DNA from 3 places in the Aquipseudomonas alcaligenes genome. Region 2 is predicted to be linked to each of the others. Evidence: riboswitches for the same ligand, from Rfam matches in the RefSeq annotation. Region 2 holds a riboswitch; each other region holds the start of a gene.
What was found. A riboswitch is a leader RNA that binds a small molecule or an ion and turns the genes downstream of it on or off. The one in region 2 is predicted to bind cobalamin.
Positions count from the first base shown of each region.

Region 1: it holds a riboswitch for cobalamin, as region 2 does, so the genes downstream of both, AAG092_RS14750 (energy-coupling factor ABC transporter permease) here and cobG (precorrin-3B synthase) in region 2, are expected to answer to the same signal.
Region 3: it holds a riboswitch for cobalamin, as region 2 does, so the genes downstream of both, AAG092_RS08210 (TonB-dependent receptor domain-containing protein) here and cobG (precorrin-3B synthase) in region 2, are expected to answer to the same signal.

Region 1 is NZ_CP154874.1:3,060,229-3,062,485, reverse strand. It holds gene AAG092_RS14755 (hypothetical protein) at 1-611, shown strand, start outside; gene AAG092_RS14750 (energy-coupling factor ABC transporter permease) at 618-1,298, opposite strand; cobalamin riboswitch at 1,352-1,550, opposite strand; gene AAG092_RS14745 (hypothetical protein) at 1,651-1,788, shown strand; gene AAG092_RS14740 (MFS transporter) at 1,899-2,257, shown strand, end outside.
Region 2 is NZ_CP154874.1:3,811,964-3,814,220, forward strand. It holds gene cbiE (precorrin-6y C5,15-methyltransferase (decarboxylating) subunit CbiE) at 1-736, opposite strand, end outside; cobalamin riboswitch at 790-997, shown strand; gene cobG (precorrin-3B synthase) at 1,093-2,257, shown strand, end outside.
Region 3 is NZ_CP154874.1:1,695,758-1,698,014, forward strand. It holds gene dxs (1-deoxy-D-xylulose-5-phosphate synthase) at 1-984, shown strand, start outside; cobalamin riboswitch at 1,035-1,240, shown strand; gene AAG092_RS08210 (TonB-dependent receptor domain-containing protein) at 1,321-2,257, shown strand, end outside.

The DNA of each region.
Region 1 (2,257 bases), 750 kb from region 2:
AGCGGCCGACCGAGCTGATCCTGCGCAGCCAGGAGCAGCGGGTGGAGGGCGAATACCGCGAGGGCAGCCGCAGCTTCCGCCTCAGCGGCAGCTTCGATGGCCAGGCGCTGCAGGCGCAGATCAGCGATGCGGATTCAGGCCAGGTGCTGGCCAACATGAACGCCAACTACGCCAACGACATGCTCGCCGCCAGCCTGGCCGCGCGCGACCCCGCCAGCGGCGCGACGCTGGTGCGCGAAGGCCTGTTCCAGCGGGTCGCCCCGCCGCCACCGCCGGCCGACCCCGACCACGACCCGAGCCTGGTCGGCACCTGGGTCTACGAGCAGGACGGCGATGCGGCGCTGGGCGGGCCGGGCAGCGTGACCACCCTGCGCATCCGCGCCGACGGCAGCATCGACCAGTGGCGCCGCAGCGTCAGCGGCGGCAGCGAGTGGAGCTACGACCGCCCCGGCGAGCTGCAGTACAGCGGGCGCTGGCGCAGCGAGCAGGGCCTGCTGCTGGTGCAGCTGAAGGGCGCGCGCGAGTACCAGCCGGCGGCGCGCTACCGCTTCCGCGCGCCCTTCCTGGTGACCGAGAGCAACACCGGCGAGATGCTCTGGCAGCGGCGCTGAACGACCTCAGGCCGGCTGGTGCAGGCGCACGTTGAACAGCGGTCCCTGGCTGTAGCGGGCCAGGGTCTTGGCGGCGGCCAGCACACCCAGGTCGATCAGCGGCTCGAGCAGGATCACGCTCATGTAGGCCAGGCCGAAGCTGCCGACGGACAGCAGATTCTCGGCGGAGAAGCCGTTGCCGTAGAAGGCCCAGAAGGCCACCCAGGCGACGATGCCGCCCTGGTAGGCGGTGGACAGCGCCAGGGCCTGCCTGTAGCTGGTGTCCACATAGGCGGTGCGCGCCGGGATGATGCGCCGGGCCAGCAGGTGGATACCCCACAGCGGCAACAGCAGGGTGGTGACGTTCATGCCGTACTGCGGCAGGTCGAACGGGGCGAACAGCAGGCCCTGCAGCAGCAGGCCGGCGGCCAGGCCGATGGCCGCGGCGCCGGCGCCGAACAGCAGCAGCAGGGTCGAGCCGAGGATCAGGTGGACTTCCGAGACGCCCACCGGATGGTGCGGCAGGACCTCGAAGAAGCAGAACACCAGGGCCGTGGTGAGCAGGCTGCGCAGGGCCAGGGCAGCTGCCCCGCCATTGTCGCGCAGGCTGTCGCGGGCGAGCTTGGCCGTGAGCGCGAAGGCGCCTGCGGCGGTGGCATAACTGAGGAAGAGCTTGGCGCCGGCAACGACGTCGGGTTCGATGTGCATGAGGGTTCCTTGGTCGCGCCCACCGCGCGACGGTTCGGATGGAGGAATGGGCGCGAACGCCCGCAGGCGATGGCAGGTCTCCTGGCTCGCGGCTTGGCACTTCGCCCGCCTTCCCAGCCGTTCGGGCCAGTGGCGTGTGGGCGTCGTTCGCCGCTTACAGTTGCGGGGGCAGCCAGGGCATTGGCGACACGCGCCGCACCCTGTTCCCTTTTCATCCGCCCGAGGGGCGGAACCATCGGCGGCCACCTTAGCGCCATGCGCCGGCAAAAGACAGCCCGTCCGCCACGCATTGACCCCGGCCAGGCCCCGTCCTAGACTGCGCGCCCTACAGATCACGCCGTCCACCGCCGCCATGTCGTCGCTCGCCCACCTGCCCTGCTCCGCCCAGCCCGACCCGCGGCTGCTGGCGCGCACCTGGCCGCGTGACGCCCTGCAACGCCGCCGGCGCAGCGTACTGTTCGCCTTCACCTTCTCTCCCCCCGCCGCCTGAACGCGCCTCTGCCCCGCGCAGAGTCCCGACCCCGTCTCGCCCGCGCACTCGCGGGCAGCCGTCTTTCATGCTTGCAAGACCCGCCAGGTGCTGGCGGGTGGGAGTATTCGATGCGTTCTTCCTGGCTTCTCGCCGTTCTGATCTTCGCCGTGTCCGTGGTCGGCCTGAGCATGGGCACCAGTCTGCCGCTGGTGGCCCTGCGCCTGCACGCGAGCGGCTCCGGCAGCCTGCTGATCGGCCTTTTCTCGGCGCTGCCGGCGGCCGGCATGATCCTCGCCGCCCTGCTGGTCGGCCGCCTGAGCCGACGCTACAGCGGGCGCCGGCTGTACCTGGCCTGTTTCGCCCTGTGCCTGCTGGGCACTGCCGCGCTGCTGCCGACCGAACCGCCGCTGGCGCTGCTGGCCGGCGCGCGCCTGCTGCTGGGCATCGGCATGGGCGTGCTGGTGATCCTCGGCGAATCCTGGGTCAA
Region 2 (2,257 bases):
GCGCCAGGCGGGCGAGGGTAATGGCGCGCACGTCGCGCTTGGTCAGCTGGCCGTCGTGGCGATAGGCATCGTCAGGCAGGCCGATGGTCAACGGTAGCGGCTGCACGCCGGTGTCGGCCCTGCACTCGACGGCCAGTAGATTGAGTGCGGCCACTTCCTCCAGGCTCCAGCTTGCTGCCAGGCCATCGATACGCCGCTCGTGCGGGCCGCCCAGGTGTTCCAGCACGCTCAGGCGGCTGGCGCCGAAGCCGCGTTCGCGCAGCAGGGCGGCGATGGCACCCGGGCTGCTGCCGTCATTGCACAGGATCAGCAGACGCTGGCCGTCGTGCAGATGGCGGGCGACGGCGGGCAGCGGGCGCGCCACCACCGACAGCAGGGGCACGTCCTGCAGCGGCCAGCCCAGGCGGGCAGCGGCCAGGGAATAGGAGGAGGGCGCCGGCAGCACCCGCATCTCGCCTCCATCGACCTGCCGCGCCAGGCTGGCGCCGATGCCGAACAGCATGGGGTCGCCGCTGGCCAGTACGCAGGTCGGTGTGCCGCGTCGCTGCAGCACGGGTTCGAGGCTGAAGGGGCTGGGCCAGGTCTGGCGCGGGGCGCGGATGCACGGCGGCAGCAGGTCGAGCTGGCGCGGCGCGCCGACAATGCATTCGGCCTCCAGCAGCGCGCGCCGCGCCGCCTTGCCCAGGCCGGCGTAGCCGTCTTCGCCAATGCCTACCACTGTCAGCCAGGCCGTCATGCAGCTCTCCTTGCGGTGACGCGCGGGCTTGGCCCGGCGCCGGAAAAAGCGGGCATAATAGCGCCTTCGTCGGTGCCCGGCCCCTCCAGGGGAGCCAATGGGCCTAAGAGGGAACATGGGTGAGCCTCGGCTCCAACCATGGCTGCCCCCGCAACTGTAAGCAGCGAGTCGCTCCGCACATACGCCACTGAGCAATCGGGAAGGCCGCGCCGCGATGACGACCTGCCAGCCAGGAGACCTGCCGACGACGCAGTCGCGAGTGCCAACATCGGGCGGGGTGTACCGATGCCAAGGAATCGCCCTGCCCGGGTGATGCCTCCGGTTCGGTCGCCGCGTCGTTTGTTGTCGGTGACCGCATGCAGCCAGTTGCTCCTGCCGCGTCTTTGTTGCGTCCCTCGGCCTGCCCGGGGCTGTGGCGTGTCGTGCCCGCGCGTGATGGCGGCATCTGCCGCGTCAAACTGCCCGGCGGGCTGCTGACCAGCGCCCAGGCCCGCGCCGTGGCCGAGGCCGCGCGGCTCTATGGCAGTGGTGTGCTGGAGCTGACCAACCGCAGCAACCTGCAGCTGCGCGGTGTGCGCGAGGAATGCCAGGCGCCGCTGGTGCAGCACCTGCTGGCCGGCGGCCTCGGTCCGCGTAACCCGGCCGCCGACGATGTGCGCAACCTGCTGCTCAGCCCGGCGGCCGGGCGCGATCGCAGCGCGCACCTCGATACCCGTCCGCTGGCCGCACGCCTGCTGGCGCTGCTGGAAAATACGCCCGAGTTTCACGGCCTGTCCGCCAAGTTCGCCATCCAGCTGGACGGCGGCGAGTCCCTGGCCATGCTCGACCATCCCCACGACCTGTGGCTCAGTGCCTTGCCCGACGGAACCCGCCTGGCCTTCGGCCTGGCGGGCTGCCCGCGTGATCCGGCGCTGGGTGCGATTCCCTTGGTACAGGCGGAGATGCTGGTGGAGACGGTGCTGCGGCTGTTCCTGCAGGCGGCCGGCACACATACCCGGATGCGCCAGCTGCTGGCTGAACTGTCGGTCGAGCAGTTCCTGGCGCGCCTGTCATTACCAGTGCAGCAGCCATGGGCCACTCCGCTGCGTCCGCGCTACGACAGCCCGCCGTTGGGGGCACATGTGCAGGCGCAGTCAGGCTGGGTGATGCTGCTGGCCGGCGCGCCGCTCGGGCGCCTGCACGCGGAGCAGTTGCATGCCCTGGCTGCACTGGCTGACTCCGAGGGCAGTGGCGAGCTGCGTCTCACGCCCTGGCAGGGCGTGCTGCTGCCGGATGTGCCCGTTGCCCGCCAGGCCATCGTGGCGCAAGCCTTGAATGACATCGGCCTGCTGCTGGATGACCGCGCGCCGCTGGCGCGGATGCTCGCCTGTAGCGGCAGCGCCGGCTGCGCCAAGGCCGGCGCGGACACCAAGGCCGATGCCCAGCGTCTGGCCGAGCGCCTTGGCCCCAATGGACCGGCCCAGGTGCATCTGAGCGGCTGCCCGCGCAGCTGCGCCGCCGCCCATGTCGCGCCCTACACGC
Region 3 (2,257 bases), 2.0 Mb from region 2:
ATCACCAAGCTGGAGCCGATCAACGCCCCGGTCGCGCCCAAGCAACCCTCCGGGCCCAAGTACTCCAGCGTGTTCGGCCAGTGGCTGTGCGATATGGCCGCCGAAGATCCGCGCCTGGTCGGCATCACCCCGGCGATGAAGGAAGGCTCGGACCTGGTGGCCTTCAGCGAGCGCTTCCCCGAACGCTACTTCGACGTGGCCATCGCCGAGCAGCATGCGGTGACCCTGGCCGCCGGCATGGCCTGCGACGGCGCCAAGCCGGTGGTGGCGATCTACTCCACCTTCTTGCAGCGCGCCTACGACCAGCTGATCCATGACGTGGCGGTGCAGAATCTCGACGTGCTGTTCGCCATCGACCGCGCCGGCCTGGTCGGCGAAGACGGCCCGACCCATGCCGGCAGCTTCGACATCTCCTACCTGCGCTGCATCCCCGGCATGCTGATCGCCACGCCCAGCGACGAGAACGAGCTGCGCCAGCTGCTGACCACCGGCTACCACTTCCAGGGCCCGGCAGCCGTGCGTTATCCGCGTGGCAGCGGCCCCAACGCGCCCATCGACCCGGCACTGGACAGTGTCGAGATCGGCAAGGCGGTGCTGCGTCGCCAGGGCCAGGGCGTGGCCCTGCTGGTCTTCGGCGTGCAGCTGGCCGAGGCCCTGCGCGTGGGCGAAAGCCTGGATGCCACGGTGGTCGACATGCGCTTCGTCAAACCGCTGGACGAGGCCCTGCTGCGCGAACTGGCGGCCAGCCACGCGCTGCTGGTGACCATCGAGGAAAACGCCGTGATGGGCGGCGCAGGCTCAGCGGTCAGCGAGTTCCTCGCCGCCGAGAACCTGGTCAAGCCGCTGCTGCACCTGGGCCTGCCCGATTACTACGTGGAGCACGCCAAGCCGGCGCAGATGCTCGCCGAGTGCGGCCTGGACCTGGCCGGCATCGAGGCGGCCGTCCGTCGCCGCCTGCAGCAACTTGAGCAAAGCTCAAGCTGAGGCACGCTAAACTTGCTTGAGCTTCAACACGCCGTGCACTAAGGTGCGCGGCGTTTTCTTTTCCATCAGGTGCGCCGGTCAATGCCGGCGATAATCGGGAAGCCGGTGCGCTCCATGAGCAATCCCGGCGCTGCCCCCGCAACGGTAATCGATCGCAGCCCTGCTGCAGATCCGCGCAACAGCCACTGGGTCAACCGGGAAGGCGCGCGGAGCGGAATCGAGAGCCCGGAGACCGGCCTGACGGATTCGACTGGTGTTGCGGAGGGCCGCACCGTCAGGCGCCGCCGTGCGCCTGCTTTCTGCCCTCCTCGAAGTCTTTGTCTTTGAGGAACCCCGATGAAACTGTCCCACACCCTGCCTCTCTCGGCGCTGAGCCTGGCTCTGCTGCCTGCTGGTCTCGCGCTGGCCGCCGGCCAGGACGCCGCGCTCAAGCTGCCCGAGACGCTGATCAGCGCCAACCGCGACGTGCAGCAACGCGATGCCAGCAGCACGGCGAGCACCGTATTCACCCGCGCCGACATCGAACGCCTGCAGCCGGCCTCGGTCAGTGACCTGCTGCGCCGCGCCCCCGGCGTGCAGGTGACCGACAATAGTGCCGGCAGCCTGGCCAGCCTGTATATCCGCGGCACCAAGTCGGCACAGAGCCTGGTGCTGGTAGACGGCATGCGCATCGCCTCGGCCAGCTCCGGCGACAGCAACCTGCAGTTCCTCAATGTCGACCAGATCGAGCGCGTCGAAGTGCTGCGCGGCCCACGCTCGGCGGTGTACGGTGCCGACGCCATCGGCGGCGTGGTGCAGATCTTCACCCGCCGCAGCGCTGGCGAGGGCCTGCAGCCCTTCGTACGCATGAGCTATGGCAGCAACGACAGCTGGCGACGCAGCGCCGGACTCTCCGGCGGCGACCAGCAGACCCGCTTCAGCCTGGCCGGTAGCCTCGACGAGAGCGACGGCATCGATCGCACCGGCATCTCCTACGACTCCGACCAGGACCACGACGCCTACCGCAACAAGGCCTTCAGCCTGAGCCTGAGCCACAGCTTCAGCGAACAGCTGGAAGCCGGCGTCAACGTCCTCGACCAGCGCGGCCGTACCGAGTTCGACAACCCCTTCGGCCGTTTCGACATGACCACCTTCGAGTCGGTCGGCCAGGAGCCCTACAGCGACTTCACCCTCAGCAGCGTGTCCAGCTACCTGGACGCGCAGGTCAACGACCTGTGGAGCAGCCGCCTGGAAGTCGGCCACAGCGAGAACCGCGAGGAAAGCCTGGACAAGC